Regions from separate parts of the Thauera humireducens genome, predicted to be linked through region 2. Evidence: predicted binding sites of a transcription regulator. Region 2 holds the regulator's gene; each other region holds the start of a gene.
What was found. Region 2 encodes sigma-54, which starts transcription at its own class of promoters, with help from an activator protein. Its sites were predicted from a motif close to TGGCACGCTTNCTGCTNA; they were not measured.
Positions count from the first base shown of each region.

Region 1: a site for sigma-54 is predicted at 3,498-3,515, ahead of AC731_RS19300 (bactofilin family protein). Genes of this name have one in related genera too.
Region 3: a site for sigma-54 is predicted at 2,009-2,026, ahead of AC731_RS17340 (PEP-CTERM sorting domain-containing protein). Genes of this name have one in related genera too.
Region 4: a site for sigma-54 is predicted at 3,900-3,917, ahead of AC731_RS19065 (PEP-CTERM sorting domain-containing protein). Genes of this name have one in related genera too.

Region 1 covers NZ_CP014646.1:4,155,061-4,162,362, reverse strand. Annotated here, with positions in the region: gene AC731_RS19315 (RNA pyrophosphohydrolase) at 1-208, opposite strand, end outside; gene AC731_RS19310 (proline--tRNA ligase) at 380-2,128, shown strand; gene AC731_RS19305 (lytic transglycosylase domain-containing protein) at 2,135-2,788, shown strand; gene AC731_RS19300 (bactofilin family protein) at 2,836-3,447, opposite strand; gene AC731_RS19295 (ATP-binding protein) at 3,790-5,217, shown strand; gene AC731_RS19290 (hypothetical protein) at 5,207-5,671, shown strand; gene AC731_RS19285 (sigma 54-interacting transcriptional regulator) at 5,679-7,082, shown strand; gene AC731_RS19280 (hypothetical protein) at 7,112-7,297, shown strand.
Region 2 covers NZ_CP014646.1:3,573,749-3,581,050, reverse strand. Annotated here, with positions in the region: gene AC731_RS16650 (CinA family protein) at 1-342, shown strand, start outside; gene recA (recombinase RecA) at 476-1,510, shown strand; gene recX (recombination regulator RecX) at 1,523-1,972, shown strand; gene lptB (LPS export ABC transporter ATP-binding protein) at 1,959-2,681, shown strand; gene AC731_RS16630 (RNA polymerase factor sigma-54) at 2,689-4,149, shown strand; gene hpf (ribosome hibernation-promoting factor, HPF/YfiA family) at 4,167-4,490, shown strand; gene ptsN (PTS IIA-like nitrogen regulatory protein PtsN) at 4,627-5,112, shown strand; gene hprK (HPr(Ser) kinase/phosphatase) at 5,081-6,028, shown strand; gene ilvA (threonine ammonia-lyase, biosynthetic) at 6,145-7,302, shown strand, end outside.
Region 3 covers NZ_CP014646.1:3,729,173-3,736,474, forward strand. Annotated here, with positions in the region: gene AC731_RS17335 (tetratricopeptide repeat protein) at 1-635, opposite strand, end outside; gene AC731_RS17340 (PEP-CTERM sorting domain-containing protein) at 768-1,919, opposite strand; gene cysN (sulfate adenylyltransferase subunit CysN) at 2,270-3,550, opposite strand; gene cysD (sulfate adenylyltransferase subunit CysD) at 3,929-4,843, opposite strand; gene AC731_RS20095 (hypothetical protein) at 4,851-5,003, opposite strand; gene AC731_RS17355 (phosphoadenylyl-sulfate reductase) at 5,008-5,778, opposite strand; gene AC731_RS17360 (DUF934 domain-containing protein) at 5,778-6,329, opposite strand; gene AC731_RS17365 (nitrite/sulfite reductase) at 6,322-7,302, opposite strand, start outside.
Region 4 covers NZ_CP014646.1:4,102,611-4,109,912, reverse strand. Annotated here, with positions in the region: gene AC731_RS19085 (efflux RND transporter permease subunit) at 1-551, opposite strand, end outside; gene AC731_RS19080 (DUF1302 family protein) at 592-1,854, opposite strand; gene AC731_RS19075 (outer membrane lipoprotein-sorting protein) at 1,908-2,678, opposite strand; gene AC731_RS19070 (ThiF family adenylyltransferase) at 2,830-3,702, opposite strand; gene AC731_RS19065 (PEP-CTERM sorting domain-containing protein) at 3,976-4,803, shown strand; gene AC731_RS19060 (GNAT family N-acyltransferase) at 5,014-5,799, opposite strand; gene AC731_RS19055 (PEP-CTERM/exosortase system-associated acyltransferase) at 5,945-6,703, opposite strand; gene AC731_RS19050 (methyltransferase domain-containing protein) at 6,696-7,302, opposite strand, start outside.

The DNA.
Region 1 (7,302 bases), 580 kb from region 2:
GACCGAGGATCTTGACGTGTTCCGGACGCAGGCCGACTTCCTCGAACAACTCCCGATACATCGCCTGCTCCGGCGACTCGCCGTGCTTGATGCCACCTTGCGGGAACTGCCAGGAATGCTCGCGGATGCGCTTGCCCCAGAAAACCTCATTGCGCGCGTTGACCAGAATGATGCCGACGTTCGGGCGAAAGCCTTCACGATCCAGCATGACTAACCTTCAAATTCGGTTGATTGACACCGATTTTTTCACACTTGGGGTCCGTTTGAAAGCGCACCACCGCTGTGCATCGACTAGCCTGAAGCCGATCCAGTCCTTCCGAGGCAGTGCCTTGCGCTAGAATCCCGCGCTCGACACAACGCCTTCTACGCAAAGACCCTCATGCGCGCCAGCCAGTTCCATCTCTTCACTCTCAAGGAAGCCCCGTCCGACGCCGAAGTCGTCAGCCAGAAGCTGATGCTGCGCGCCGGAATGATCCGCAAGGTTGCCGCCGGCATCTACAGCTACATGCCGATGGGCCTGCGCTCGATCCGCAAGGTCGAGACCATCGTGCGCGAGGAGATGGACCGCGCGGGCGCCATGGAGCTGATCATGCCGATGGTTCAGCCCGCCGAGCTGTGGGACGAGACCGGGCGCTGGGACAAGATGGGCGACGAGCTGCTGCGCTTCAAGGACCGCCACGAACGCGACTTCGCGCTGCAGCCCACCTCCGAGGAAGTCGTCACCGACATCGCGCGCCAGGAGCTCAAGAGCTACCGCCAGCTGCCGAAGAACTTCTACCAGATCCAGACCAAGTTCCGCGACGAGCGCCGTCCGCGCTTCGGCGTCATGCGCGGGCGCGAGTTCACGATGAAGGACGCCTACTCCTTCGACCGCAGCGAGGAAGCCGCCGGGCGCAGCTACGACATCATGTTCGCCGCCTACAAGCGCATCTTCGACCGCCTCGGTCTAGAATACCGCGCGGTGGCGGCCGACACCGGCGCCATCGGCGGCGACCGCTCGCACGAATTCCAGGTCATCGCCGACACTGGCGAGGACGCCATTGTCTACTGCCCCGACTCCGACTACGCGGCCAACATCGAGCTGGCCGAGGCGGTGTCGCTGATCGCGCGCCGCGCCGAACCCGCCAAGGCGCTGGAAAAGACCCCCACGCCCGGCAAGGCGACCTGCGAGGACGTCGCCGAACTGCTCGGCGTGCCGCTCGCCACCACGGTGAAGTCGCTGGTGCTCGCCACCGACGACCTCGACGACAAGGGCAACCCGGCCGGCGTCACCGTCTGGCTGCTGCTGGTGCGCGGCGACCACGCACTGAACGAGGTCAAGGCCGGCAAGCTTCCGGGCCTGAAGTCCGGCTTCCGCTTCGCCACCGAGGCCGAGATCCTCGAGCACTTCGGCTGCAAGCCGGGCTACCTCGGCCCCATCGGCCTGAAGAAGCCGGTGAAGGTCATCGCCGACCGCACCGTCGCCCACATGGCCGACTTCATCTGCGGCGCCAATGACGCGGACTTCCACTTCACCGGCGTCAACTGGGGCCGCGACCTGCCCGAGCCCGACCTGGTGGCCGACCTCCGCAACGTGATCGAAGGCGACCCCAGCCCGGACGGCAAGGGCGTGCTGGCCATCCAGCGCGGCATCGAGGTCGGCCACGTGTTCTATCTCGGCACCAAGTACTCCAAGGCGATGAACGCCACCTTCCTCGACGAGGACGGCAAGCCCAAGCACTTCGAGATGGGCTGCTACGGTATCGGCGTCACCCGCATCCTGGGCGCCGCGATCGAGCAGAACCACGACGCTCGCGGCATCATCTGGCCGCGCGCGATCGCCCCCTTCGAAGTGGTGATCTGCCCGGTGGGCTGGGGCAAGTCGCAGGCGGTGCGCGACGAGGCGCAGACGCTCTACGACGCGCTGATCGCAGCCGGCGTGGACGCCGTCCTCGACGACCGCGACGAACGTCCGGGCGTGATGTTCGCCGACTGGGAGCTCATCGGCGTGCCGCACCGCGTCACCATCGGCGACCGCGGGCTGAAGGAGGGCCTGGTCGAATACCAGGGGCGTCGCGATGCCGAAGCGACCAAGCTGGCCGTCGGCGACATCGCAGCCCACGTGCTGGGCGCCCTCGACAAGGCCTGATCCGTCATGCGCCCCCATGGCTCACTGACCCGCTTCGCTGCCGCGCTGCTGCTCGCGCTGGCGAGCGGCACGGCAGTCGCGGGGGCGCAGCAGTACGAGCCGCTGGCGGCCAGCGTACGGGCGGCCTTGCACGAAGCGGTAAGTGACGCAGCCGCGCCGACGCTACCGATCCCGGATGCCGGCGAACGCGCGCAATGGCTGGCGGAAATGTCGCGCCGCCTGCAGAAGCGCATCCCCGATGCCAGCTACCGCACCGAACTGCTTACCAGCATCCACTACGAGGCGACGCGCGCCGGGCTGGACCCTCAGCTGGTGCTCGGCCTGATCCAGGTCGAGAGCAACTTCCGGAAGTATGCGATCTCGTCCGCCGGCGCGCGCGGCTACATGCAGGTCATGCCGTTCTGGCTCAAGGTCATGAACCGGCCCGACGACAACCTGTTCCACCTGCGCACCAACCTGCGCTACGGCTGCACGATCCTGCGCCACTACCTCGACATCGAAAAGGGCAACCTCTTCCGCGCGCTCGGCCGCTACAACGGCAGCCTGGGCAAGGCCGAATACCCGAACCTGGTGCGTGCCGCGTGGGAGAAGCACTGGAGCTGGCAGCCCCAGCAGTTGGCAGCCGGCACGGTCGCCAGCGCGACCACGCCCGCCAACTGAGACCGGCCGGCCCGCGCTACGCGAGCCGCGACCGGCACCCTCCAGCCTCAGCCAGCCACCGCCGCAAGTGGCTTGCTTTCCGTGCTGCGACTCTCCACCGCGCGCAGGGCCTCCTTCGCGCCCGCCTTGGCCAGCGACTGAACGTCACCCGAAATCTCGCCGCCCTCCTCGATCAGGATCTTGCCGTAGCGGATCTTGCCGCTGACGCGGCCGGTGGCATGGATGATCAGTTGCTGGCGCGCGGTCAGTTCGCCTTCGAAGCGTCCGTGGATCTCGGCGACGTCGATGCCGACCGTCCCCGCATAGGCGCCATTCTCGGCGATACGGATGACACGGCTGTCCATCGTCGCCTCGACGCGGCCTTCGACGACCAGGGTGTCGCAGTCGAGGATCTCGGCGCCCTTCAGCTTGACGTCGGGGCCGACGATCAGACGGCTGCCACCACCGGCGGCCCCATCGAAGGCCTCTGGCACCTTCGTCTCCTCGACGGGCGTGGCGACGGCCGCAGCCGGCGCAGCATCGCGCAGCGAGGTCGACTCGCCTGACACGCCCACACCGGACGGGGCACTGTTGCTGACGCCCATGCCCGGCCGCGCGGACGGGCCGCGCGGGCTGAGGGGTTCGGCGGCTTTCGGGAACAGATTCGACTTGTTGAACATGACTTCTCCTTGAACTGGGCTCGGACCGTCCGGTACGGTCATCAGCCGTATTAGCAGAAGCCGTGCCTGACCTGAGTTCTCCCTCATGATCAGACACTTGCGACAGACATCCCGAGATCGCGCGTTGCCCACGGCCAGCCTAGGCATGCCCAGTTGTCGCCAAAGCCCGACACGAATCGCCCGCAATGCTTCCAAGCACCTGTTCTACAAGGCTATTGCCATGTCGCCTGAGAGCGACAGCGAAGTCGGTCCGTAACCTGGGCTTGCATTTGCGTGATCTACGTCACGCTTCGCTACCCTAAACTCTCGGGCTTGCATTCCAACTGTCGCCGAGTGGCTTCAATGTTGCGTCCGTCATTCAGCCTGACCTTGCTGGCCAGCTTTCTCCTCATCGCCGGCGTACTGGGCGCAGCGGCCGCCAGCGGCTGGATGGCGCTCGAGCAGTTCGCGCGCGAGGGCCGCGAACGCAGTACAGCGGCAATCGCCCTCAACGCGAGCGTGCAGCAACTGGCCGAACGCTCGGTCGATCTCGAGCGCAGTGCCCGGCAGTACCTGGTGCTGGAAGATGAAGCCATCCGCGAGCGTTTCTTCGCCGCGCGGGATGAAGCGCTGCGGGCGCTCGCGCGCATCGAGCAGCTCGACCCCGCGCTCGCGCCCCTGGCCGACACGTGGCGCCAGCACGCCGGGAACATCGTACTGGCGGTCGGGCGCGAACTTGCGGGGCCACCACTGCCTGCGGCGACAGCCTCCCCCGGCAGTGCCGAGACCCTGCTGGCGCTTAGCGGGATCAACGAGCAGCTTGCCGCGGAAGCACGCGCTCATGTGGCAAGGGATGAACGTGCGCTGCTCGACACCCTCGACGCACGCCGCAAGGAGCTGACGGCCCAGATCCTCGGCGCAGTCGCCATCGCCATTGCGCTCGCCGCACTCACCGGCTGGTGGCTGCTGCGTCCGCTGCGACGCATCGAGAAGGCGATCGCCGCGCTCGGTGACAGCCAGCTCACGCAGGTCATCGAGGTGGACGGACCGGCCGACCTGCGCCGGGTCGGCCAGCAGCTCGACTGGCTACGCCTCCGCCTGACCGAACTCGAGGCGCACCGCAACCGGGTGCTGCGCCACGTGTCGCACGAATTGAAGACACCGCTCGCTTCACTGCGCGAGGGCGTCTCGCTGCTGGCGGACGGAGTCCTCGGGCGGCTCACGCCCGAGCAACGGGAGGTCAGCGCCATTCTCGAACACAACACCCGCGCACTGCAGGAACGGATCGAACAGCTCCTGCACTACAACGCGACCCAGTTCGACGCCCGCAGGCTCGAACTGCGCGCCACGGCACTGCTGCCACTCGTGCGCGAAACCGTTGCCGAGCTTCAGCTCCAGACCCAGGCGCGGGGCATTCGCATCGACATCGACGGCGAGGCCCCGCTGGTCCAGGCCGACGCCGGCAAGCTGCGCATCGCCCTGTCCAACCTGCTGGCCAACGCGATCGGCTTCAGCCCCGCGGGCGATCGCATCCGCATCGAGCTCGCCCGCGATGGCGAGACCGTGCTCATCGACTGCATCGACAGCGGCCCCGGCATCGCGACGGCAGAGCTGGAACGCATTTTCGAACCCTTCTTCCAGGGCAGCCAGCCCGACCAGCGCAGCGCCAAAGGCAGCGGGCTGGGGCTGGCCATCGTGCGCGAGTTCATCGCCGCCCATGGCGGCAAGGTGTTCGCGCTGCCCGCCGAGCGCGGCGCCCACTTCCGGATCGAGTTGCCCCATGCGACCTAGAACCCTGCTGCCGCCGGCCTGGCGCATCGTGTCGGTGCTTGGGCTCGCCGGCCTCGCGGCCTGCAGCGCGGTGCCGCCTCCCGCGCCGCCGGCCGAAGCACCGCGCCCCGTCGCCCAGGTCAATCTCGCCGAACAGACACTGACACGTGCGATCCGTGCCGCCGGGCAACGACCGCCCAACCTCGCACGCGCCCGCAGCCTGCTCGAAGGCCTGCTCGCAGCCGACGACCCGAACGCCCGCGCGCTGCACCCCTACGCACGTGCCCTGCTGGAACAGCTCAGCGAAAGGCAGCGACTCAGCACGCTCAACGAACGCCTCACCGAGCAACTCGAACGCAGCACGGCAGCGCTGGAAGAGAGCGAACAGCGCAGCGCAGCGCTGCAGCGCAAGCTCGACGCCCTGGCAGAGATCGAGCGCAGCCTCGCGCCACGCGGCCCGGCACCGCAGCGGTGAGGCGCCCATGACGAGTCTTCGCCAGCCTGCGACGGCGCCCGCCCGCAACCGCCCGCAGCTGCTGCTGATCGATGACGACCCCGACCTGCTGCGGCTGCTGTCGATGCGCTTGAAGGCGAACGGCTATCGCGTCAGCGCTGCCGCGAGCATCGAAGCCGCTCGCAGCCTGCTGGGCGTCGAACGCTTCGACCTCGTCCTCAGCGACGTGCGCCTTCCTGACGGTGACGGCCTTGCGCTGTTCGAGGAGATCCGCCAACAACACCCGGCACTGCCCGTCATCCTGCTGACGGCCCACGGCACGATTCCCGATGCCGTCGAGGCCACCTCGCGCGGCGTCGCGGGCTACCTCACGAAGCCGTTCGACAGCCAGGCACTGCTCGCCACCCTTGCCCAGACGCTGCAGCGGACTGCGCCGACGCCGGGCACGGGCCCGAAGGCGGACGAGGACTGGCGCGCCGAATTGATCAGTCACAGCGCGCGCATGCACGCCCTGCTCGACGAGGCCCGTCTGATCGCGGCGTCCGATGCCAGCGTGCTCATCCGCGGTGACAGCGGCACGGGCAAGGAATTGCTTGCACGCGCCATCCACCGCGCCAGTCCGCGTGCCGCGGCGCCCTTCGTCGCGATCAACTGTGGCGCCATCCCCGAGCCCCTGCTCGAATCCGAGCTGTTCGGCCACGTGCGCGGCGCCTTCACCGGCGCCACCCACCATCACACGGGCCTGCTGCAGGCCGCTCACGGTGGCACCCTCTTTCTCGACGAAATCGGCGACATGCCGCTCGCGCTGCAGGTCAAGCTGCTGCGCGTGCTGCAGGAGCGGGCGGTGCGCCCCGTCGGCGCCACGCGCGCCGAGCCGGTCGACCTGCGCATCATCTCGGCAACGCACCGCGACCTCGATGCCGCGCTCGCCGACGGACAGTTCCGCGAGGATCTCTACTACCGCATCAATGTCGTCAGCCTCGAGCTACCGACACTCGCCGAACGACGTGAGGACATCCCCTTGCTGGCCGAGCATTTCCTTCGCGGACTAGCCGTCAAATACGCCAAGGACCTCAGCGGCTTCGCCCCCGACGCCCTGGAGGCACTCGCCACCGCCCAGTGGCCCGGCAATGTCCGCCAGTTGCAGAACGTGGTCGAGCAGGTCTGCGCACTGGCGACGACCCAGCTGATCCCGCGCACCCTCGTCGAGCGCGCCCTGCGCGTGAGACCGATCGAGGCACTGGGCTACCCCGAGGCCAAGCGTCGCTTCGAGCGAAACTACCTGATACAGATCCTGAAGCTGACTGCCGGTAATGTCTCGGATGCCGCACGACTGGCAGAACGCAACCGCACCGAGTTCTACCGGCTGCTGCAGCGCCACGGCCTGACTCCCGACCTGTTCCGCGGAGAAGGCCCGGCGGTCGATCGCTGAACAACGAAGAAGATCCCACGGAGCCAGACATGATCAAACGCCAGACCATCGCCGCCCTCATCACGACGACGGCGCTCGCCTACTCCATCTGCACCCCGGCCCAGGCCGCCAGCCTGCTGTCGACCGCGCAGATCAACCTGCCGAGCAACTGCTCGGGCGACAAGCACGAAGCCGGCGACCTGAAGGACAAGGTCAAGAAGCCGGTCCAGGGCTGAGACGG
Region 2 (7,302 bases):
GACCGCGGCTTCGTCACCTACTCGAATGCGGCCAAGACCGACATGCTCGGCGTCTCTGCGCACACGCTCGACAGCCACGGTGCGGTGAGCGAAGCCACGGTCGCCGAAATGGCGGAAGGCGCCCTGGCACGCAGCACCGCGGACCTGGCCGTCGCGGTATCCGGCGTCGCCGGCCCGACCGGCGGCAGCGCGCAGAAACCCGTCGGCATGGTGTGCGTGGCCTGGGCGCAACGCGGGGTGCCGACACGGGTCCGTACGCTTCAGCTGCCCGGGGATCGCACGGCCGTGCGCCGTCAGACCGTGATCCACGCGCTCAGCGAAGTGATCGAACTCGCTCGCTGAAGCGGCTGGCGGGCGCCGACCCGCGGCATTGCTGTATTCATTTACAGGTCTTACACTGTCGCCGTCAGAGATGCCCGACAGCATCACAGCAAGCTCTGTGCCATAATTCGCCAATCACTCAGGAACGACTTTCATGGACGACAACAAGGCCAAGGCGCTCGCCGCTGCGCTCTCGCAGATCGAAAAGCAGTTCGGCAAGGGCTCGATCATGCGCATGGGCGACGGCAACGTCGAACGCGACATCCAGACCGTGTCCACCGGCTCGCTCGGGCTCGACATCGCACTCGGCCTCGGCGGCCTGCCGCGCGGTCGTGTGGTCGAGATCTACGGCCCGGAATCATCCGGCAAGACCACGCTGACGCTGCAGGTCATCGCCGAGATGCAGAAGCTCGGCGGCACCGCCGCGTTCATCGACGCCGAACATGCGCTCGACGTCGGCTATGCCGAAAAGCTCGGCGTCAACATCCAGGACCTGCTGATCTCCCAGCCCGACACCGGCGAACAGGCGCTCGAGATCGCCGACATGCTGGTGCGCTCGGGCGGCGTGGACGTGGTCGTGGTCGACTCGGTCGCCGCGCTGACGCCCAAGGCCGAAATTGAAGGCGAGATGGGCGACCAGCTGCCCGGCCTGCAGGCCCGCCTGATGTCGCAGGCGCTGCGCAAGCTCACCGCCAACATCAAGCGCACCAACACGCTGGTCATCTTCATCAACCAGATCCGCATGAAGATCGGCGTGATGTTCGGCAGCCCGGAGACCACCACCGGCGGCAACGCGCTCAAGTTCTACGCCTCGGTGCGCATGGACATCCGCCGCACCGGCACGATCAAGAAGGGCGACGAGGTCGTCGGGTCCGAGACCCGCGTCAAGGTGGTGAAGAACAAGGTCTCGCCCCCGTTCAAGGAAGCGCACTTCGACATCCTGTACGGCGAGGGCATCTCGCGCGAAGGCGAGATCATCGATCTCGGCGTCGACCACAAGATCGTCGACAAGTCCGGCGCCTGGTACGCCTACAAGGGCGACAAGATCGGCCAGGGCAAGGACAACTCGCGCGAGTTCCTGCGCAACAACCCTGCGCTGGCGCGCGAGATCGAGAACAGGGTCCGCGTCGCGGTCGGTCTGCCTGAAATGCCGCCGGCGACGCCCGCTGCGGCAGCCGCCGAGGCCTGAGCGCCCGACGCCATGGCCGAGCCCAGCCTGCGCGAGCGCGCCCTTCGCCACCTCGCCCGCCGCGATCATTCGCGCGCCGAGCTGGCGCGCAAGCTCGCCGCGCATGGCGAGGCCGACGAGGTCGAGGCCGTCATCGCACGCATGGGCGAACTCGGGTTGCAGTCCGACAGCCGCTTCGCGGAAGCCTTCGTGCGCGGCAAGGCCGCGCGTTTCGGCGCGAGCCGGCTGCGCAACGAGCTGGCCCGTCGCGGCATCGAGCGCGAGCTGATCGACGAGGCCATCGCCGGCGAATGTACCGAGTCCGAGATCGAGCGTGCCCGCAGCGTGCTGCATGGCCGCTTCCGCGAGCCGCCGACCGACCCCCGCGAGTGGGCCCGGCAGGCGCGCTTCCTGCAAACCCGCGGCTTTGCGCCCGACCTGATCCGCAAGCTGCTGAAAGAGCCCTACGATGAGTCTGCTTAAGGTCGCCGGTCTGCAGAAGCGCTACAAGGCGCGCACGGTGGTGCACGACGTCGGCTTCGAGGTCGGCTCGGGCGAGGTCGTCGGCCTGCTCGGCCCCAACGGGGCGGGCAAGACCACCTGCTTCTACATGATCGTCGGCCTGGTGCGTGCCGACGGCGGCCAGATCGGACTGGACGGCAAGGATCTCACCCACCTGCCGATTCACGCCCGCGCCCGCCTCGGCCTGTCCTACCTGCCGCAGGAAATGAGCGTGTTCCGCAAGCTCACGGTGGCCGAGAACATCCGCGCGGTGCTCGAACTGCAGGGGCTGGAGTCACGCCAGATCGACGAACGCCTGCAGGAACTGCTCGAGGAACTGGGCATCACCCACCTGCGCGACAACACCGCGATCTCCCTGTCGGGTGGCGAACGCCGCCGCTGCGAGATCGCCCGCGCGCTCGCCACCGATCCGCGCCTGATCCTGCTCGACGAGCCTTTCGCCGGCGTCGACCCGATCGCCGTGATCGATATCCAGAAGATCATCCGCTTCCTCAAGGAACGCGGCATCGGCGTGCTCATCACCGACCACAACGTGCGCGAGACGCTTGGCATCTGCGATCGCGCCTATATCATCAGCGAGGGTCGCGTGCTCGCCAGCGGCCAGCCTGACGAGATCATCGCCAACGAGAAGGTGCGCCAGGTCTACCTCGGCGAACATTTCCGCCTCTAGCGCCCGAATGAAACCCAGCCTCCAGCTCAAGCTCTCGCAGCACCTCACGCTGACGCCTCAGCTGCAGCAGTCGATCAAGCTGCTGCAGCTGTCCACGCTCGAGCTGAACCAGGAGATCGAGCGCTTCCTGCTCGAGAACCCGATGCTCGAGCGCGAGGAGATCGACGACTTCGTGCCGCAGCCCGGTCTCGCCACCAGCACCCCGCCTGCCGAACGTGAGCGCGAGCGCGAACGCGAAACCAGCGCCGAGGCCGCCAGCGACGGCGAAGCAGGAAAGGCGAACGATCGCGAGGACAACGAGGAAGGCATCGACTGGTCCAACGTCGGCAGTGGCGCCCAGGCCAAGCGCGACGATGACGACGACACCGACTTCCAGGAGTTCCAGGCGGCCGAGCTGTCGCTTCGCGACCACCTCGACGAACAGGTGGCGCTGTCGCCGCTCTCCGACCGCGACCGCGCGCTGGTGCGCTTCATCATCGAGGCGCTGGACGACGACGGCTACTTGCACCAGCCGCTCGAGGAATTGCTCGAGTTGCTACCACCCGAGCTCGACATCGACCTCGACGAGCTTTCCATCGCGCTGCGCCACGTGCAGCACCTCGACCCTGCCGGCATCGGCGCACGCAGCCCGCAGGAATGCCTGTCGCTCCAGTTGCGTGCGATGCCCGAGACGCCGACGCAGATGCTCGCGCTCGAGATCGTTGACCAGCATCTCGAACTGCTCGCCGAGCGCAACTTCGCGCGCCTCAAGAAACACACCGGTTGCGACGACGACCAGCTGCGCGCTGCCCACGCTCTGATCTGCAGCCTCGACCCGCATCCGGGCTCGCGCCACTCCGTCTCCGAGACGCGCTACGTGCTGCCTGACGTCATCGTGCGCAAGATCCGCGGGCGCTGGACCGTCAGCCTCAACCAGGACGCGATGCCGCGCCTGCGCGTCAACCGGCTCTACGCCAGCCTGCTGCAGCAGAACCGCGGCCAGGGCGGCGGCCTGACCGGCCAGTTACAGGAAGCACGCTGGCTGATCAAGAACGTCCAGCAGCGTTTCGACACCATCCTGCGGGTCTCCCAGGCCATCGTTGACCAGCAGCGGCAGTTCTTCGATCATGGAGACGTGGCGATGCGGCCACTCACTCTCCGGGAGATCGCGGACCAGCTCGAACTGCACGAATCCACCGTTTCGCGCGTCACAACGCAGAAATACATGGCGACGCCGCGCGGTGTGTTCGAACTCAAGTATTTCTTCGGCAGCCACGTCTCCACCGACACTGGCGGAGCGGCCTCTTCCACGGCGATTCGGGCACTGATTCGTCAACTGGTGGACGCCGAGGACAGCAAGAAGCCGCTGTCCGACGCACGGATTGCAGAAGTTTTGGGCCAGCAGGGTATCGTGGTCGCACGACGCACCATCGCGAAGTACCGCGAATCACTGAATATCCCGCCGGTCAGTCTGCGCAAATCGATCTGACAACAACAGGAGTTACCATGAATCTCAACATCACCGGGCGCCACGTCGAGGTCACCCCGGCCATCCGTGACTACGTGAGCACCAAGCTTGACCGCGTCATCCGCCACTTCGACAACGTCACCAGCGTGGCGGTGATCCTCTCCGTCGAAAAGCTGAAGCAGAAGGCCGAAGTCACGCTGCACGTGCGCGGCAAGGATCTCTTCGTCGAAAGCGACGACGCAGACATGTACGCCGCCATCGACTCGATGGCTGACAAGCTCGATCGTCAGGTGCAGAAATACAAGCAGAAGATGGCCGACCACAACCACGAAGCCCTGAAGCATCAGGAGCCGGAAGCCTGATTGCCAGGTTGCGGTTTTATGTCCGGGGTGTGGGTATAATGCGCGCGTTTTCAAGACGCGGCTTCAACGCATCCCGGTCCGTCCGATCGCCCAGCGCGGCGCCAGCGGCAACGGCGCTGCGCAAGCTCCACTGCGAATGAGCCTGATACCTCAACTCCTGCCACTGTCCAATGTGGTGGTCGATCTCGATGCAAGCAGCAAGAAGCGTGTCTTCGAACAGGCGGGGCTGCTTTTCGAGAACAACCAGGGCATCGCCCGCAGTCTCGTGTTCGACAGCCTGTTCGCTCGAGAACGGCTTGGCTCCACAGGCCTCGGCCAGGGCATCGCCATCCCGCATGGCCGCATCAAGGGCCTGAAGGAAGCGGCCGGCGCCTTCCTGCGCCTGGCTGCCCCGGTGCAGTTCGATGCGCCCGATGGCCGCCCGGTGAATCTCCTGTTCGTGCTGCTGGTGCCCGAGCAAGCCAACGAGACCCACCTGCAGCTCCTGTCCGAGCTCGCGCAGATGTTCAGCGACCGCGCCTTCCGCGAAGCACTACTGAACGCGCCCGACGCCGAACACATCCACCAGATGTTCCTCGACTGGGGTACCGATGCGGCAGACAAGCGTCGCGAGGCTGTTTGAGGCCCAGCGCGAGCGCCTTGAACTCACCCACGTCAGCGGACGGCTCGACGCCACGCTGGCCGTCGCTGAAGAGCGTATCTGGCCGGCCGACCTCGTCGGCCACCTCAACCTGATCCACCCCACGCGCCTGCAGATCATTGGCGCAGCCGAGCTGGCCTGGGCACGGCGCCAGACGACCGACAAGGTCGCCCATCACCTCAACGAGATCCTGTCGACCCGGCCACCGGCCATCATCATCGCCGACGGCTGTGCTGCCTCGAACATCATCCACGGCATCTGCGAGGCCCACGACGTCGCCCTGTTCACCACGCCGCAGCCCGCGGCCGGCGTGATCGACCAGCTGCGCCTTTACCTGTCACGGGAACTGGCCGAGAAGATCTCCTTGCACGGCGTCTTCATGGACGTGCTCGGTGTGGGCGTGCTGATCACCGGCGATTCGGGCGCAGGCAAGTCGGAACTCGCGCTGGAGCTGATCTCGCGTGGCCACGGCCTGGTGGCGGACGACGTCGTCGAGTTCTCGCGCGTCGCCCCCACCGTGCTCGAAGGACGCTGCCCGCCGATGCTGCAGGACTTCATCGAAGTCCGCGGCCTGGGCATCCTCAACATCCGCACCATCTTTGGCGAGACGGCCTGCCGGCGCAAGATGCGCTTGCGCCTGGTCTGCCACCTGGAGCGCCGTCAGCCGGGCGCGGGCGACCCCTCCCGCCTGCCCCTGCAGCAGGAGGTCAAGGACATCCTCGGCGTGAAGGTGGCGCGGGTCGTGCTGCCCGTCGCCGCGGGACGCAACCTCGCCGTGCTGCTCGAAGCGGCCGTGCGCTCGACGATCCTGCAGTTGCGCGGCGTCGACACGATGCAGGAACTCATCGACCGCCAGATGCGGTTGATGCAGGCCGAAGGCCACGACCCCAAGGCCTGACTCGCACCCCGTCGCGTTCCGCCGCGCGGCGTCGTGACAGCCCGCCTTGCCGCAGCGCCGCATCGGCTGCTACCCTCGACCCCTTTGCTGCTTCAGCTTCACCGCGAGCCCCCCTCATGAGCACCCCCACGGATTATCTCGAGCGCATCCTCAACGCGCAGGTCTACGACGTTGCCGTCGAGACGCCGCTCGACCTCGCCACCAATCTGTCCGCGCGCGCGCACAACCGCATCTTCCTCAAGCGCGAGGACATGCAGCCGGTGTTCAGCTTCAAGATCCGCGGGGCCTACAACAAGATGGCCAAGCTGTCTCCACAGGCTCTCAAGCGCGGGGTGATCTGCGCTTCCGCCGGCAACCACGCCCAGGGCGTGGCCTTGTCGGCGGCCAAGCTCGGTGTGCGCGCAGTGATCGTGATGCCGAGCACCACGCCGGCAATCAAGATCGACGCGGTCAAGGCGCGCGGCGGCGAGGTCGTGCTCGCCGGCGAGTCCTACTCCGACGCCTACGCGCACGCCCTCGAACTCGAGAAGGCAGAGAAGCTCACCTTCGTCCATCCCTTCGACGACCCGGACGTGATCGCCGGCCAGGGCACGGTGGGCATGGAGATCCTGCGCGCGCATCCGAAGCCGATCCACGCGGTGTTCTGCTGCGTCGGCGGTGGCGGCCTGATCGCCGGCGTGGCGGCCTACATCAAGCGCCTGCGTCCGGAGACGAAGATCATCGGCGTCGAGGCTGTCGACGCCGATGCGATGACCCAGTCGCTGGCGGCGGGCAAGCGTATCGCGCTCGATCAGGTCGGCATCTTCGCCGACGGCGCGGCTGTCAAGGAAGTGGGCGCGGAGACCTTTCGCCTGTGCCAGCAGTACGTCGACGAGATGATCGTGGTCGACAACGACGCGATCTGCGCGGCGATCAAGGACGTGTTCGAAGACACCCGCTCCATCCTGGAGCCTGCGGGCGCGCTGGCCGTGGCCGGCGCCAAGGAATACGCCAGGCGCCACAAGCTGCGCGACAAGAGCCTGGTCGCGGTGGCCTCGGGCGCGAACATGAACTTCGATCGCCTGCGCTTCGTCGCCGAACGCGCCGAACTGGGCGAACAGCGCGAGGCGGTGCTGGCGGTGACGATTCCGGAGAAACCGGGTTCGTTCCGCAAGTTCATCAGCGTGCTCGGCAACCGCAACATCACCGAGTTCAACTATCGCTACGCCGATGCCAGGCAGGCGCACATCTTCGTCGGCGTCACGGTTCACAACCGCAACGAGGCCGGCCGCCTG
Region 3 (7,302 bases), 160 kb from region 2:
CCGCTGAGGTTGTAAAGCCGACCGAGGTTGATCTTGACCCCGATGTAGCCCGGCGGCGTGCCGGTGAGGCCCTTCTCGAAATGACTGATGGCGGCAGGAATCTCGTTGCGCGCCTCGCGGATCAGGCCCATGCGCTGATGGGCAAAGCGATCGGCCGGGTCGATGCGCAGGGCACGCTCGAAATGCTCGATTGCCTCGTCGTTGCGGTCCATCGCCAGCAGCAGCGAGCCCGCCTTTGTGATGGCCGAGCTGCGCGTGGGGGCGAGTTTGATGGCCGTCTGCAGGGCTGCCAGTGCCTCCTTCGGTTGTGCCCGCAGGCCGAGCGTGACACCGAGCAACTCGTGCGCGGCGGCGTCGCGCGGATGGATCTTGACCGTTTCGCGGGCGAGTTGCTCTGCACCTTCCAGGTCTCCGGCGCGCAGTCGCTTGACCACTGCATCCAACGAGGGGGCGGCCTGGCCGCGTTCGAATCCGAGTTCGGGCAGCGTGCTGGACAGGGACTCGGTCAGCTCTGCCGCCCGACGTTCATCCTCGACCATCAGCGCGGCGGGTGCGACCCCCGCCCACAGCACCGTGCTTGCGGCGAGAAAGTTGCGCGCGAGAAGCGTAGCGCTATGAGGGCGTGTCCCGGTCATGGTGTCTCCAGCATTTGAGTTGGAACCGGTATTCCACCTGTGCGCGATCGATCGCGCAAGGACCTGTTCCACACGATGACAAACGAACGGCGGCTCCGAAGAGCCGCCGTTCGCTGCCAAGGCAGGTGCTGCTTAGTGCTTGCGACGGCGCGCGAAACCGGCCCCGAGCAGGCTCGCGGCAAGCAGGCCGAGCGTGCCGGGCTCAGGGACCGTCCCGCCACCATCAGCGGTCACGGTGATGAGGTCACGCTCGGACGCGCCGGCGACACCCGGGGCGATAACGGTGAAATCATAGTCGCCCGGCGTCAACCCGGTGATCGTCATGTCGAAGGTCCGCGACTCGCCGCCGGCAACGTCGTCGCAGCCTTCCGTGCTGGTGCACACGAAGCTGATATTCAATCCGGCGGGCACGCCACCCTGCACGGCCAGGGACAGGTCGAGGGTGGAGGTGGCGTCACCGATAGCACCGACGATCGAATCGACGATGTTGGCGATGGGCACGGAGGCGAAGTTATTGACGATCACGCCGCCGGTCGCGGCCACGATCGAGTCGGCCTGGTTGCTGCCGTCGATGCCGCTGTTGTCGCCGCTGCTATTCATCGCGACCACGGTGACGCCGTTCGCCGTCAGTGCCGCAATGGCCTCATCCTGGCTGACAGTGGTCGTGTGCGAAACGATATCGCCGAACCATACGATCACGCGCGCCGCGCCTTCACGCCAGCCAGTCGCCAGACCGGTGCTGTAGCCTGCACCGCCGTTATCGGTGGTGCCAAGCCCGTCCGTGAAGCCGCCCGAGGTGGCCACCTGGTGCAGCGCAAAGAAGTTGGCTTCCGGGCTGTCGCCGCCGCCGCCAGCCGCCCAGGTGTTGATCGCAGCTTCCACCTGCGTGGTGTCGGTGGTGATCATCGATTGGCGGGAGTATGCCGCCGTCAGGTTGGCAGCGGGCGGGCTCGCGATCGGAACACCTTCGCGGGGGTCGCCATCGTAGCTGCCGACGCCGAAGGCGATATCGGTATACGTGTCCTGCAGTGCGGTCAGGAGGGCTGCCGCCGTGGTCTTCACGTTGTTGATGGGGCCGCCCATGCTGCCGGTGTCGTCGGTGAGGAAGAAGACGTCTACCTTGCTGGCGCCGATGGCGTCGGTGGTGACCGTTTTGCTGACGGTGACCGAGCCACCGACCGCAATAGTTGCCTCGAAGGTGGCGGGGCTAATCGATCCGGCGATAGCTGCGGCCGGGACGGTGAAGGCCGCGGTGATGGCGGCGGTGATGATGAAGCGTTTCATGTTTTGGGCTCCTCGCAGGAATGAGCGCTTTGATTGCAGTGCCGGGATCGACTGGGAGCTTCTTGGGTCGGTCTCCCGTCAAAGAGCTCATAGCAATATTGGGGCCATGACATGAAAGTGTTTATAAAACAGTGAATTGTTTTCTTGCAGCTGGCGTGGGAAGATGAGATTGTAAAAAACGTCGACAGCCTTTCTCCTATGTAATGCCCTCTTTGCCCGGCGAGCAGGGTGGCCGAACACTTGCATGTGGTGCTGAGCTTTGGCGCTTACGTTGGTCGCGGATTAAATGCACAGGCCCCCGGCGCCCTCAAGGGGCAGGGGGCCTGCAGGCTTTCGCGATGAGGGCGGTTTCAGCCGATCATGCCCGCACCCACCGTGTTGTTGGTGCTCTCGTCGATGATGATGAAGGCGCCGGTGGCGCGGTTGTCCTTGTAGCGGTCGGCGACGATCGGCTGTGCGAGCTTGAGCGTGACACGGGCGATGTCGTTCATGGCGAGGCCGGTGCTCGCTTCTCGCTCCAGGGTGTTCACATCGAGCCGGTAATCGATGGTCGCGACCTTGGCCTTCACCTCGCGAGTGGTGTGCCGCACCAGATAGGTTCGGGCCGGATTCAACGGGGTTTCCGACAGCCAGCACACGGTGGCGTCGACTTGCTTGACGGGTTCTGGCGCCTCGCTCGACTTCACGATGAGGTCGCCGCGCGAGATGTCGATCTCGTCTTCCAGCAGCAGGGTCACCGATTGCTCGTGGATCGCGCGCGGCAGGCTGGCGCCTCCGAGTTCGATGCGCTTGACGCGGCTGGTGACTCCCGAAGGCAGCACGGTGACAGCCTCGCCGACGGCGATCTCGCCCGATTCGACCCGGCCCATGAAGCCGCGGTAGTCGTGCAGCTCGGGGTTGGCGGAATCCTGCGGGCGGCACACGAACTGCACGGGCAGGCGGAAGTTCTCGGCCTGTTCGGTGTGGGCGGCGGGGGCGTTCTCGAGGATGTCGAGCAGGGTCGGGCCGTCGTACCAGCCGAGGCGCTCGCCGCGATCGACGATCATGTCGCCTTCCAGCGCCGAGATCGGGATGAAGCGCACGTCATTGATGCCGAGCTTGCCGGCGAAGGCGAGGTACTCCGCCTTGATGCGCTCGAACACCGCCTGGTCGTAGTCGACCAGGTCCATCTTGTTGACCGCGACCACCAGGTGGGGAATGCCGACCAGGCTGGCGAGGTAGGAGTGGCGGCGGGTCTGCGTCAGCACGCCTTTGCGCGCATCGATGAGGATGATCGCCAGGTTGGCCGTGGAGGCTGCGGTCACCATGTTGCGGGTGTACTGCTCGTGGCCGGGGGCGTCGGCGATGATGTACTTGCGCCGGCCGGTGGAGAAGTAGCGGTAGGCGACGTCGATGGTGATGCCCTGCTCGCGCTCGGCCTGCAGGCCGTCGGTGAGCAGGGAGAGGTCGACCGCGCTCATGCCGCGCTTGGCCGAGGTCTTCTCGATGGCGTTGAGGGTGTCGGCGAGGATGGTCTTGGTGTCGAACAGCAGGCGGCCGATCAGGGTGCTCTTGCCGTCATCGACGCTGCCGCAGGTGAGGAAGCGCAGCAGGCCGTTATCGATCTCGGGCAGGTGTTCAAGGGCGGACATGGTCATGATTCCTTCAATCTTTCTGTCAAATTCAGTTGCTGATCGGCGCCGTTTGCCTTGCTTGCCGCTGGGGCCGCGCGGGGTATTCCTTCCGAGGCTGCGGAACTCGCCCTTCGGGCTCAGACAGTCCTCGCCTCTTCACGCATACCCCACACATCCCCAGCTACGTGCTTGCTGCGCGAAGGCACAGAACCCTCTACGTCCGCGGGTTCTGGTCTCGCGTTGGGCTGCTCTCACGATGCCTGGATGCGCACGGGGTGTTCCTGAAGGGGCGAGGACTGTCCGAGCGCAGCGAGTTCCGCAGCCCCGGAGGGAACACCCCGTGCGCGTCCCCGCAACGAACCTTTCAGCACAGACACTCAAGCAAGAAAACAACGCTCAGAAATACCCTTCCTTCTTCCGCTGCTCCATCGACGCCTCCGAAGTCTGGTCGTCCATCCGCGTCGCACCTCGCTCGGTGATCGTCGTCGTTGCCGTCTCTGCGAGGATCTTCTCCACCGTGTCCGCGTCGGATTCCACAGGCGCCGTGCAGGTGATGTCGCCCACGGTGCGGAAGCGCACCAGTACGTCCTCGACGACGTCGCCGTCCTTCGCCGGGGTCAGCTCGGTCACCGGCTGCAGCAGGCCGTTCTTGCGCACTACCGGGCGGGGGTGGGCGAAGTAGATCGACGGCAGTTCCAGCTGCTCGCGCTGGATGTACTGCCACACGTCGAGCTCGGTCCAGTTGCTGATCGGGAAGGCGCGGATGTTCTCGCCCTTGTGGCTGCGCGCGTTGTACAGGTTCCACAGCTCGGGGCGCTGGTTCTTCGGATCCCACTGCCCGAACTCGTCGCGGAAGCTCATGATGCGTTCCTTGGCGCGCGCCTTCTCCTCGTCGCGCCGCGCGCCGCCGATGCAGGCGTCGAAGCCGAACTCCTCGATCGCCTCCAGCAGGGTCACCGACTGGTGCTTGTTGCGCGACTCGCCCGGGTGCTTCAGCACCACGGTGCCGCGCGCCATCGAGTCTTCCACCGAGCGCACGATCAGGCGTTCGCCCAGCTCGGCGGCGCGCTTGTCGCGGAAGTCGGTCACTTCCTTGTAGTTGTGGCCGGTGTCGATGTGCATCAGCGGGAAGGGGAAGCGGCCAGGGCGGAAGGCCTTCTCGGCCAGGCGCAGCAGGCAGATCGAATCCTTGCCGCCGGAGAACAGCAGCACCGGGTTGGCGCACTGGCCAGCGACTTCGCGCAGGATGTGGATGGCTTCGGCCTCGAGCCAGTCGAGGTGGGACAGCGTCTGTTTGGTCAGCGTCGACATGATCAATTTACCGTTGCGGATGCTTGTTCGGGTGTGTGCGGAAGGCGCGCAGGGCCGCCTTGAGGCCGGCGCGTAGCGCGCCCAGGCGGTGTTGCAGGCTGCGGCGGCCGGCGCCGACCACGGGCGTGTGCGGGGCCTGCGCCGGGTGCTTGGCGTTCATCGTTTTACCCCTTCTTGACGTGGAGGCCGCACTCCTTGGAGGCGGGGTCTTCCCACCACCAGCGGCCGGCGCGCACGTCCTCGCCCACGGCAATGGCCCGTGTGCAGGGCGCACAGCCGATGCTGGGGTAGAACTGGTCGTGCAGCGCGTTGTAGGGCACCTCATGCAGGCGGATGTAGGCCCAGACTTCTGTCTCGCTCCAGTCCGACAAGGGGTTGAGCTTTTCCAGCCCGTTGGCGCCGTCGAACTCGCGCAGCGGCAGACCGCTGCGGGTGACCGACTGGGCGGCGCGCAGGCCGGTGATCCAGGCCTGCTTGCCCGCCAGTGCACGGCGCAGCGGCTCCATCTTGCGCACGCCGCAGCACGCCTTGCGCAGTTCGACCGAGTCGTAGAAGGCGTTGATGCCGTGGCTGCGCACGAAGGTCTCCACTGCGGTCGCATCCGGGAAGTAGATCTTCAGCGTGGTGCCGTAGCGTTGCTCGACCTCGCCGATCAGCGTGTAGGTCTCGGCCGGCAGGCGTCCGGTGTCGAGCGAGAAGATCTCGATCGGCAGGCCGTTCGACAGGATCAGGTCGGTCAGCACCATGTCCTCGGCGCCGAAACTGTTGGCGAAGGCGAGCTCGCCCTTGCCACCGAACTCGGCCACCGCCTCGCGCAGCAGGGCCAGCGCGGCCGCGGCCTTGGCGCCGACGGTGGCACGCAGCGCGTCGGTCAGGGCAGGGCGGGTCGCCGGGTTGCGGGTGGCTGGGCGCAGGATCGAGACGCTCGCGTTCATCAGGCGGCCTCCCCCTGCAGCGGGCGGCGCGATTGGCGGCGGAACAGCGGTTCGGGTCGGTCGACCGCAGCCTGGTAGGGCTCGGAGAAGTCGTTCAGGCTGGCGAGTGCGGCGTCGAGCTGGGCCGGCGTGTACTTGCCCTCCTGCGGCTGCAGCACGCTGAAGCCGCAGCGCAGCAGGAAGAAGAACTGGTCGCGCAGCACGTTGCCGATCGCACGCAACTCTCCGCCGTAGCCCAGGCGGGTGCGCAGCAGGGTGGCGATCGAGTAGCCGCGACCGTCTGCGAACTTGGGGAAGTCGACCGCAACCAGCGGCAGTGCCGACAGGTCCGCCGTCAGCGCGGCCGGATTCTCGTTGCCCGCCAGCCAGACGCCGAGCACGCCCGCCTCGGCCTTGGGCAGCAGTTCCTCGCGGCGCGCCTGCCACACCGCCAGCGGCACGATCACGCGGCCGGCGGGCAGGGCGATGGTGGCAGCCTCGTCCCCTTCGGCAAGGCGCAGCACGGTCCACTCGTCCGCATGCACGCGACCGTTCTTGATGATGTCAGACATGGGCGATCTCCTTGGCTTCGAGGCGCGCGGTGCGCTCGGCATAGACGCGGGTCTTGAAGGACTCCACGCCGATGCGGCGGACGGTGTCGATGAAGCGCTCGTCGTCCTGGCGGTTGTCGATGAAGTTGTTGATCAGCGAGCTGATCACGTCGGGCATCTCTGCGGCGGCGAAGGACGGGCCGATGACCTTGCCCAGCGTGGTCTGGTTGCCCTGGTCGCCACCGATCGTCACCTGGTAGAACTCCTCGCCGTTCTTGTCGACGCCGAGGATGCCGATGTGGCCGACGTGGTGGTGGCCACAGGCGTTCATGCAGCCCGAGATGTTGATCTCGAGTTCGCCGATGTCGAACAGGTAGTCGAGGTTGTCGAAGCGGTCCTGGATGGCGTTGGCGATCGGGATCGACTTGGCGTTGGCGAGCGCGCAGAAGTCGCCGCCCGGGCAGGAAATGATGTCGGTGAGCAGGCCGATGTTCGGCGTCGCCAGGCCGATCGCGCGGGCCTCCTGCCACAGCGCGAAGAGGTCGGCCTCGCGCACGCTGGCGAGCACGATGTTCTGTTCATGGGTGCTGCGCACTTCGCCGAAGGCGTAGCGGTCGGCGAGTTCGGCGACGGCGTCGAACTGGTCTGCCGTGAGATCGCCCGGCGCCACGCCGTAGGGCTTGAGCGACAGCACGACGCTGGCGTAGCCCTGCACGCGGTGGTTGCGCACGTTGCGCCGCGCCCAGGCGGCGAAGGCCTTGTCCTCGGCGAGCCGCGCGCGATAGCCGGCATCCTGCGCCAGCGCGCTCAGCACCGGATCGTTGAAGCGGCCGGCGACGCGGTCGATCTCGGCCTGGGTCAGCGTCGACGGGCCGTCCTTGAGGTGGGCGAATTCTTCCTCGACCTGGCGCGCGAACTCGGGCACGCCGAGCGCCTTCACCAGGATCTTGATCCGCGCCTTGTAGGCGTTGTCGCGACGACCGTGCAGGTTGTA
Region 4 (7,302 bases), 530 kb from region 2:
ACGGACTGGCGCTGCCGGCTCTCCTGCAGTTTGTGCGTGCGCACCACCAATGCGAGCACCTTGCCGTCGCGCGAGGCAAGCCAGCCGGGCATGAAGCGGTCGGCCAGCACACGCTGCAAGCGCTCATCGGCCGTCCCCTCGTCCAGCCGTTCCGGATCGATCAGGGGCTCGACGACGAAGCCGTCCGCACTGCCTGCAATGTGATCGACCCGAGTGACGGAGAACACCCGATCGACATCGGGGTGCGCTTCCATGCGCCCGGCGACGCGGTCGAGCGCGCCGAGCACTTCGGACGAGTAAAGATCGTCACCCTCGAACAGGGCGATGAGGATCTCGTCGTTCGGAAACTCCGCCCGCAGTTCGCGTTCCAGCACCGTCGCCGGCGCATCCGACGGAAAGTAGAGCTCGGGGGCATTGTTGAGTTCGAGACGGAGCAGCAGCGCACCGCAGATCAGATGGATGATCAGGATGATCGCCATCGCCGGCCGCCTGCGAAGCAGCTGGGGTTGCGTCACGCGCAGCAGGATGCGTTGCAGCCAGGACCTCAGCATGGACGCGAACCGATTTCCCTCACTCGCTCACCCTGCCGCCTCAGAACGAGGCCTGCCAGCCCACCGACACGCTGTCGTTGCGCTCGTAGAAGCCGCCCAGGGTCTGCTCGGCGCCACTGAACAGGTGAGCAGCGACGAAGATTTCATGCTGGTCGATACCGGTGTAGGTGAGGCGCGGATTCAGGTAGAAATCGCGTGTGCCCAGCCCCGCAACGAAGCGCAGATCGGCCCGCCAGCGACCGAGCGCGAACGGATGCTCGATCTCGCCCGTGAGGGCGTAGACCTCGGTCCGGTCGAGCACCGCCTCATCGGTCATCACCCGGTGGGCGGCAAGCTGGAGCGTCAGGCGAGTCTCGCCGTCACCCGGGAACAGCTCAGCCCCGATCACCACGTCGTAACCGGGCGCCGTGCGGTAGCCGAAGCGCCGTGTCGTGAGCGGCACGTCACTCGTCCATGCGGCCTCCATGCGCCACGTGGCGCCGCCGCGCTCGGTCTCGAACTCGGCCCCCACCGTGGTGCTGTAGGGATGAACCGCCTGCAGCGTGCCACCCATCAGCTTGTAATAGGGCTGCGACTGGCGCACGCGCTGGATGCTCAGGCCGTAGTCCATGCCATCCGCTTCACGGGTGAAACGCAGCCCGCCGCCGCCACTGCTGTCGTTGTCGGCCTCGCGAACGCGCACGCCGACCAGTGCCGGGAAGGTACCGATGCCGAAAATCCGGCCGCGGCGCACATCGACGGGGTGCCAGACGCTGTCGCGATGCGGCATCACGGCGTCGTCGAAAGCCGGCAGCAGCACTGCATCGAGCTTGTAGTCCTCGCCGAAGTGTTCCGCTCGCAGCGCAGGCACCGCACGCCGGCGTTCAGGCAGCTTGTCGAGCACCGCGCGCGTCAGGTCGGCCCGACTCATGCGATCGATCGGCGAGATCTCGTCCACCCGGCCCCACATGATGTTCTGCGTGCCAATCGTCAGCCGCAGGTCATCTCCGCGCCAGCGAAGATAGTTCTCGGTGTAGTCGCCTCGCGCGCGGTTGAAATCACGGCCGCCGAACTGCGTCAGCACGTCGAAACGCATGCCTAGCGCGTACTCCAGGTCCCCACTGCCGCCCTTGGCGCTGACCGCCCCGCGCAACAGGCCGGCCCCGGAGGATCCCGGATCATCGGTGAAGCCACCCACTTCCAGTCGCAGCGACTCGGCACGCACGCTCAGACCATCGGCATGCAACTTCGACGTCGATGTCAGGCCCAGCGCCAGCATGCAGGCCGCCATGGCACGACGTCGCCGCTCAAACATGAAACGCATCTCACACTCCCGCATTGTTGTTCTTTTCGCCATCACGCCCGAAACCGGCACCATCAAGGGCGGAACTCTCGTTCCATGCGCTCGTCCTCGAGCGCCTTCGAGCTGAACAGACGTTCGGGCAGGCTCCGATCGTAGGCGATGCTGCGCACCGTCAGGCGCGTCTGATGCCCGCTGCCCAGGTCGGTGAGCGTGCTGTCCATCACCGTCCAGTAGCCCTGAACCTGCTCCCGCCGCTCCACCCGCAGCCGCTTGCTGGGCGCCTGCGGATCCTTCTCGAAGAAATCGATCCGCAAGGGCAGATGGGACGCGGGATCGATCCAGCTCACGCGCCGCTTGTAGACCGAATTGCCCGCCTCGACCGGAATGCTCTCGAGCACATCGCACTCCACGCCGTCGACGACCTCGCGACCCAGCAGACGGTGTTCGTCCATGCTTGGTTTGCGGTCGCGCAAGTCCTCGTAGTAGTAGTCCGAGTTAACGAAGCGGCCGCCCTTGCGGTTCGAGTCCACCCGGCGGACGCGCTGCATGGCGGGCAGGTAGATCCACTGGTTCGAAGCGCCGTCGGCCGCGTCTATCGTCAGCAGGCCGGTGCCCTCGATGTCTGCCGGTTCGGTGAAGCGGATCAGGGTGGACACCTCGCCCTCCGGGGCGCTGCGCCGGTACAGCAGCATCGACCTCAACCGCGGGCTGCGCCCCTCCTCGACGAGCGCCATGGTGACCGCGGACGTGGCGTCGTCGCCATCGAGGCGGTCATAGACACGCTGAGCCAGCGCCATGCCGGCTTCGTCCGCCATCGCGGCGCCGGCCAGCAGGAATCCCGACACGAAAAACGCCAATGCCCGGGCCAGACAACCGCCAGACAGCCTGCCTGTTCCAGTCAACATCACCCCCTCCAGATCAAGCAGCCGAGCCATGCACCGGCATGCGAGGCCGATTCTAACCCACACACCCGGCGCAGGCTGCCGGATTCCGCGCTCACGCGGTCGGGCTCAGCTTCTCGAGCCGTTTCTTCGCGACGAAGCTCTTGATCCGCTGCAGCGGGTTGCGGTTGCCCAACCACAGGCGGCGGTGGCGGAAACGCCCGAGGCGCGCATCGAGGTAGGTGTACCACGGCACGCAGCGCAGTTCTTCAGGGTGCAGCAACGCAACCAGCGCCTGCGTCGTGATGAAGCCGGTGCACAGCTTGCATCCCGCCACCGAACTCGGCCCCTTGCGCGCCTTCAGGTTGATGAACTTCGGATCCAGATATTTCAGGTGGTACATCTCGGGCGCGAAGCCGAGCATGAACTGCACGATCTTCTCGTCCTCGCTCATGTCCGGGGTGATCGCAAAATAATCCGCATACGGCATGCCCTCCGGACCAAAAGCCAGCACCCCCGCACCCAACCCCAACGGGACCGCTGCCACTGTCGCCAGCCCGCGCGCACTTGCCGCATTGATCAACAACGGATGCATATCCACCGCGAATGCATCCACCGCATCGATCGCCAGATCCACACCGGCCAAGAACGCGTCGATATTCCCCGTGGAGATCCCTTCCGGGAAGGTCTTGATGCGCAGCGCGGGATTGATCTGCAAGGCATACTCGACCATGACATCGAGCTTCCGCCGCCCGATCGTGCCCATGTTGGCGCCATACTGACGATTGAAGTTGACCAGCTCGAATTCGTCGAACTCGGCGAGGTGAAAGCCGCCAACGCCCGCTCGCACCAGGCTGATCAGATAATCGCCCCCGACCCCCCCCATGCCGGCAATCGCCACCGTGGCATTGCACAGGCGTTGATGTTGATCGGGACTGACGACGCCGAGATTGCGGCTGAAGGCTTCGTCGTAGTTGAAGGCGCTCAAAATGATTCTCCAGTGTGCGTAAGTTGGCGCCATCTTTTCGCAGAGCCCGCTGCATTACAAGGGCGAGCCCCAAAATATGCAGACGCGCAAACTACCCTACCGATCATGGCGCCCAAGTGTCGGCATTCTTTACACCGCCCACAAACATTGTTGAACCTACGCTCCTATCCAATTGTTTTTTCAACGCTAAAGGATTCGGGCACAAATCATGCTTATCGACCCGCGGGGGCAAACGCAGAAGCGACCAAAGCCCACACAACCAGGAGTCTAATCATGAAACTCAACAATTTCGCTGCAGTACTGGCCGCTTCGTCGATGTTTGCGTCGGGTGCCGCCATGGCCGAACCCTTCTACATCAACGTCAATAACTTCGACACTTCGCCGGCGATTGACGTGAGCCAACTCCCTGCCATTGTCCCGACAGACGGCTACACCTCCCTCATTCATCAGTTGGGGATCAACTGGTCAGCGACGTCTGTCTTCACCGACGATGATGGATTTGCGGGCATTACCGTCGGCGACTCCGTACTCGACTCTGGCTTCGGTACCGTATCGAGCTATCTAGACAGCAATGCCAATGCCATCGGCGGCGTAGAAGCTAACGAAGGTGTCGGCACCTTCCATCAGTTACGTTTCAGCTACAACGACCTCGTAGGGAAAGTCGCGTTCAACGACGGAATGGGCGGAATCCTCGCGAGGTACACAAGCGGGACCATCAACGTCTATAACGACAACAACGTCGATGGCGACACCTCCGATCTCGGAGAGAAACTGCTGATGACCCTGAAAATTCTCGACAGTGGCGGCACGGTCGGAAACGCCATCATCTTCGCTTCTGTCTCGTTCGTCGATCCGGGTTCGTTCTTCTTCCCGACTGCAACGGACTGGAGCTCGCTGACGGTAGCCATCAACGCTCGGATTGACTCGAACGTTGATCCGCTACTTCCGACGCAAATTCCGGGCACCAATCGGTGGACCCGCACCTCCACCTTGGATGGCAGCGTTTCGTTCAACCGTGTTCCTGAGCCGAGCGTGCTGGCACTGCTCGGTGTTGGTCTCTTCGGACTCGGCGCCGCGCGTCGCTTCAAAAAGACCGTCTGAGCTAGAGCTCTTCCGAAGCCGGAGTCGTCCCAAGTCTACCTTGGACAGGCGACGACTCCGGCGCAATCCCAAGTCTCACGAAGTGTGTCCCCCGCCGGACGCTCAAGAAAAAAAGCTGCGCAGCGATGCTGAGCAGCTTTTTCTATTTTTGAAGCCTGTTATCGCCGACAGAGATCGCAATAGTCGCACACGACAGGCCGACAATCCGTTTCAAACCACAACGCGCTCCACCAAGGACACGAACAACGGCGCAGAGGGAAGCGCCGGCTCCACACGGACACCCCCGCCGCCGAGCGGCAACGCCAGTTCATCTCCGCCAATCATGAACGAATAGAGATTCGCATTACGCCCAGCAAGCACCGCTCGTGCGTGCTGGAGGTCGATCAGATACGGCTGCCTCGCAGGATACACATCCTGACGAGCCGGCCCCGCTGGGGAGAACGGAAACCCCAGCCGCCCATAGAGGCGAGCCAGTGACGGCTCCATCGCAGCGAAGCAGTGGGTAATCCCGTAACGCCCCATCAGGCGAAAGATCTCCCTGTACAGACCAAGCGTAACAAGTGCTCCGAAACGTCGCGAGCCAACGAAGCCACCCCGGCCCTGACTTTCTCCTGCCTCACGCGCGCCCCAGGGTTGGATCAAGCCGTTGCCGCGCACTCGGCGCAGGGCAGGAGCCAGCGTCAAGCGCCCGACCTCTCCCACACGATCCAGCGGCACGCCATCAACCAGTTGCAGCGAATACCGGGCGCTGACATTGAGCCCCTTGGGTCCGGGAAGGATCAGGCGCGAGCAGGCAAGAGCCTCGCCCGTGCTGCGAGCGCGGCAGAAGATATGGAGACTGTGAACATCGAACTCATCGGTTTCGAACGTACTCCCCGCGGACGAAGGGATGCGTTTCAGCTCTCTGCAAAACACCGCATGGCGCAACGCGAGGTAGTCCTGATACGCCCCTGAACCCGGGCTGACAATCAGGTACTCGACGTTCTGAAAAGCCATACTTCCTCCACTGGTACGTCGACCTCCACACGGTCTCTGCGCATGCCATCAATTCCGGCAAAGATACCGAAGCAGCGCTCTCATAGCTTTGACTGAAATGTAAAACACTTCGTGAAACAGATCACGATCTCCGCGTGAAATCGCGCTAGCCTGCCGGTCTTGTCTCCCCGCCGGCCCGCATGAATTCAAGCAAAGAGGCCTCCCTCTCCCCCAGACTGCGCTCCATTTCCAGTGCGCTGATCAGGAAGACGCGACGCGGAGGGCTCACCGCCTCATTGACAGGCCCAACGGGGACAAAGGGAAACCCGAGGGCGACAAGCAAGCGGCTGAAATGGCTGTCCATCGCAGCCACGCAGTAGTCGATACCCAGTTGCCGGCAGAGTTGATACACCTCACGGTACATCCCGAGCACGAGTTCGGGCTGGTGACGGCGAGCACCCTCCCGCTTACCGGACATTTCCTCTTCGGGACTGCCCTGAATCTTGCCCTGGTCAGCATGCCGCCGACGGAAATGCGGGGCGATAGCCATTCGCGAGATTTCGCCAGTGTTGTCATCCCTCGCATCCGCATACGGCAGAGGACGATCGATCGTGTAGCGGGGCGTGACGTTGAGTCCGTGCAAATTGGGCAGGATGACGCGGACGAAACCCGCAACGGTCTGTGTCGGCTTGTGCGTCGCCAGGAAATGACGGCTGTACGGATCGTACTGGTCCGTCTCGATCGGTTTGCCGTTGCTCGACATCGCATTTGGCGGCTCGACACGCCCGAGCTCCTCGCAGAAGATCTCGTAGCGCGCTTCGAGATAACGCTCATACGCCGACGTGCCGGGCAAAACTTCCTCGAAGCTGAAATAAATCGTCTCCATGCTCAGTTCCTGTTCCTGATCCGCTTCGATGTCATACATTCTTCTGTCCGGACACGATGAACACGCCGGCCGCCACCAGACGGCGCCCGGCCGCGACATCTGCCGCCAGATCCTCATAGAGTTTGCGCGCGTCGACACTCTCACCAAGCAGGGACGCCTTGTAACCCAGCAGGATGTTGAAGAGGACGCCAAAGGGCAACTCGGTGCTGGTCAGCGACATGACGCGGGCCTTCACGTTCGAGAAACCCGCATGCCGCATCATCCCGGGTAGTTTGCGGCCGATGAAGCGATCGCCGCCTTGCGTGTGCTGCACAGCCTGCGCCGACTGCATCACCTCGGTCACGCGCGGCTCCTCGGGATGGAAGATGACCAGGCCGTCGTCCGAATCGACCGCACAGAACACACCACCAGGTCGCAGTACGCGAAAGACCTCGTCGACCACAGCCTGCGGACCGGGCACATGTTGCAGCACGAAGCGTGCATACCCGAAATCAATGGACGCATCGGCCAGTGGGAGCGCGTTGCCATAGGCCTGATGCGGATGAAGACCTCGTGCCGGCGGCTTCTTGACGTTCTCCGGCAGCTGCTTCAACAGGGCCGCGTTCGGCTCCACCGCATGAAGGCTGCCGTCGGGTGCG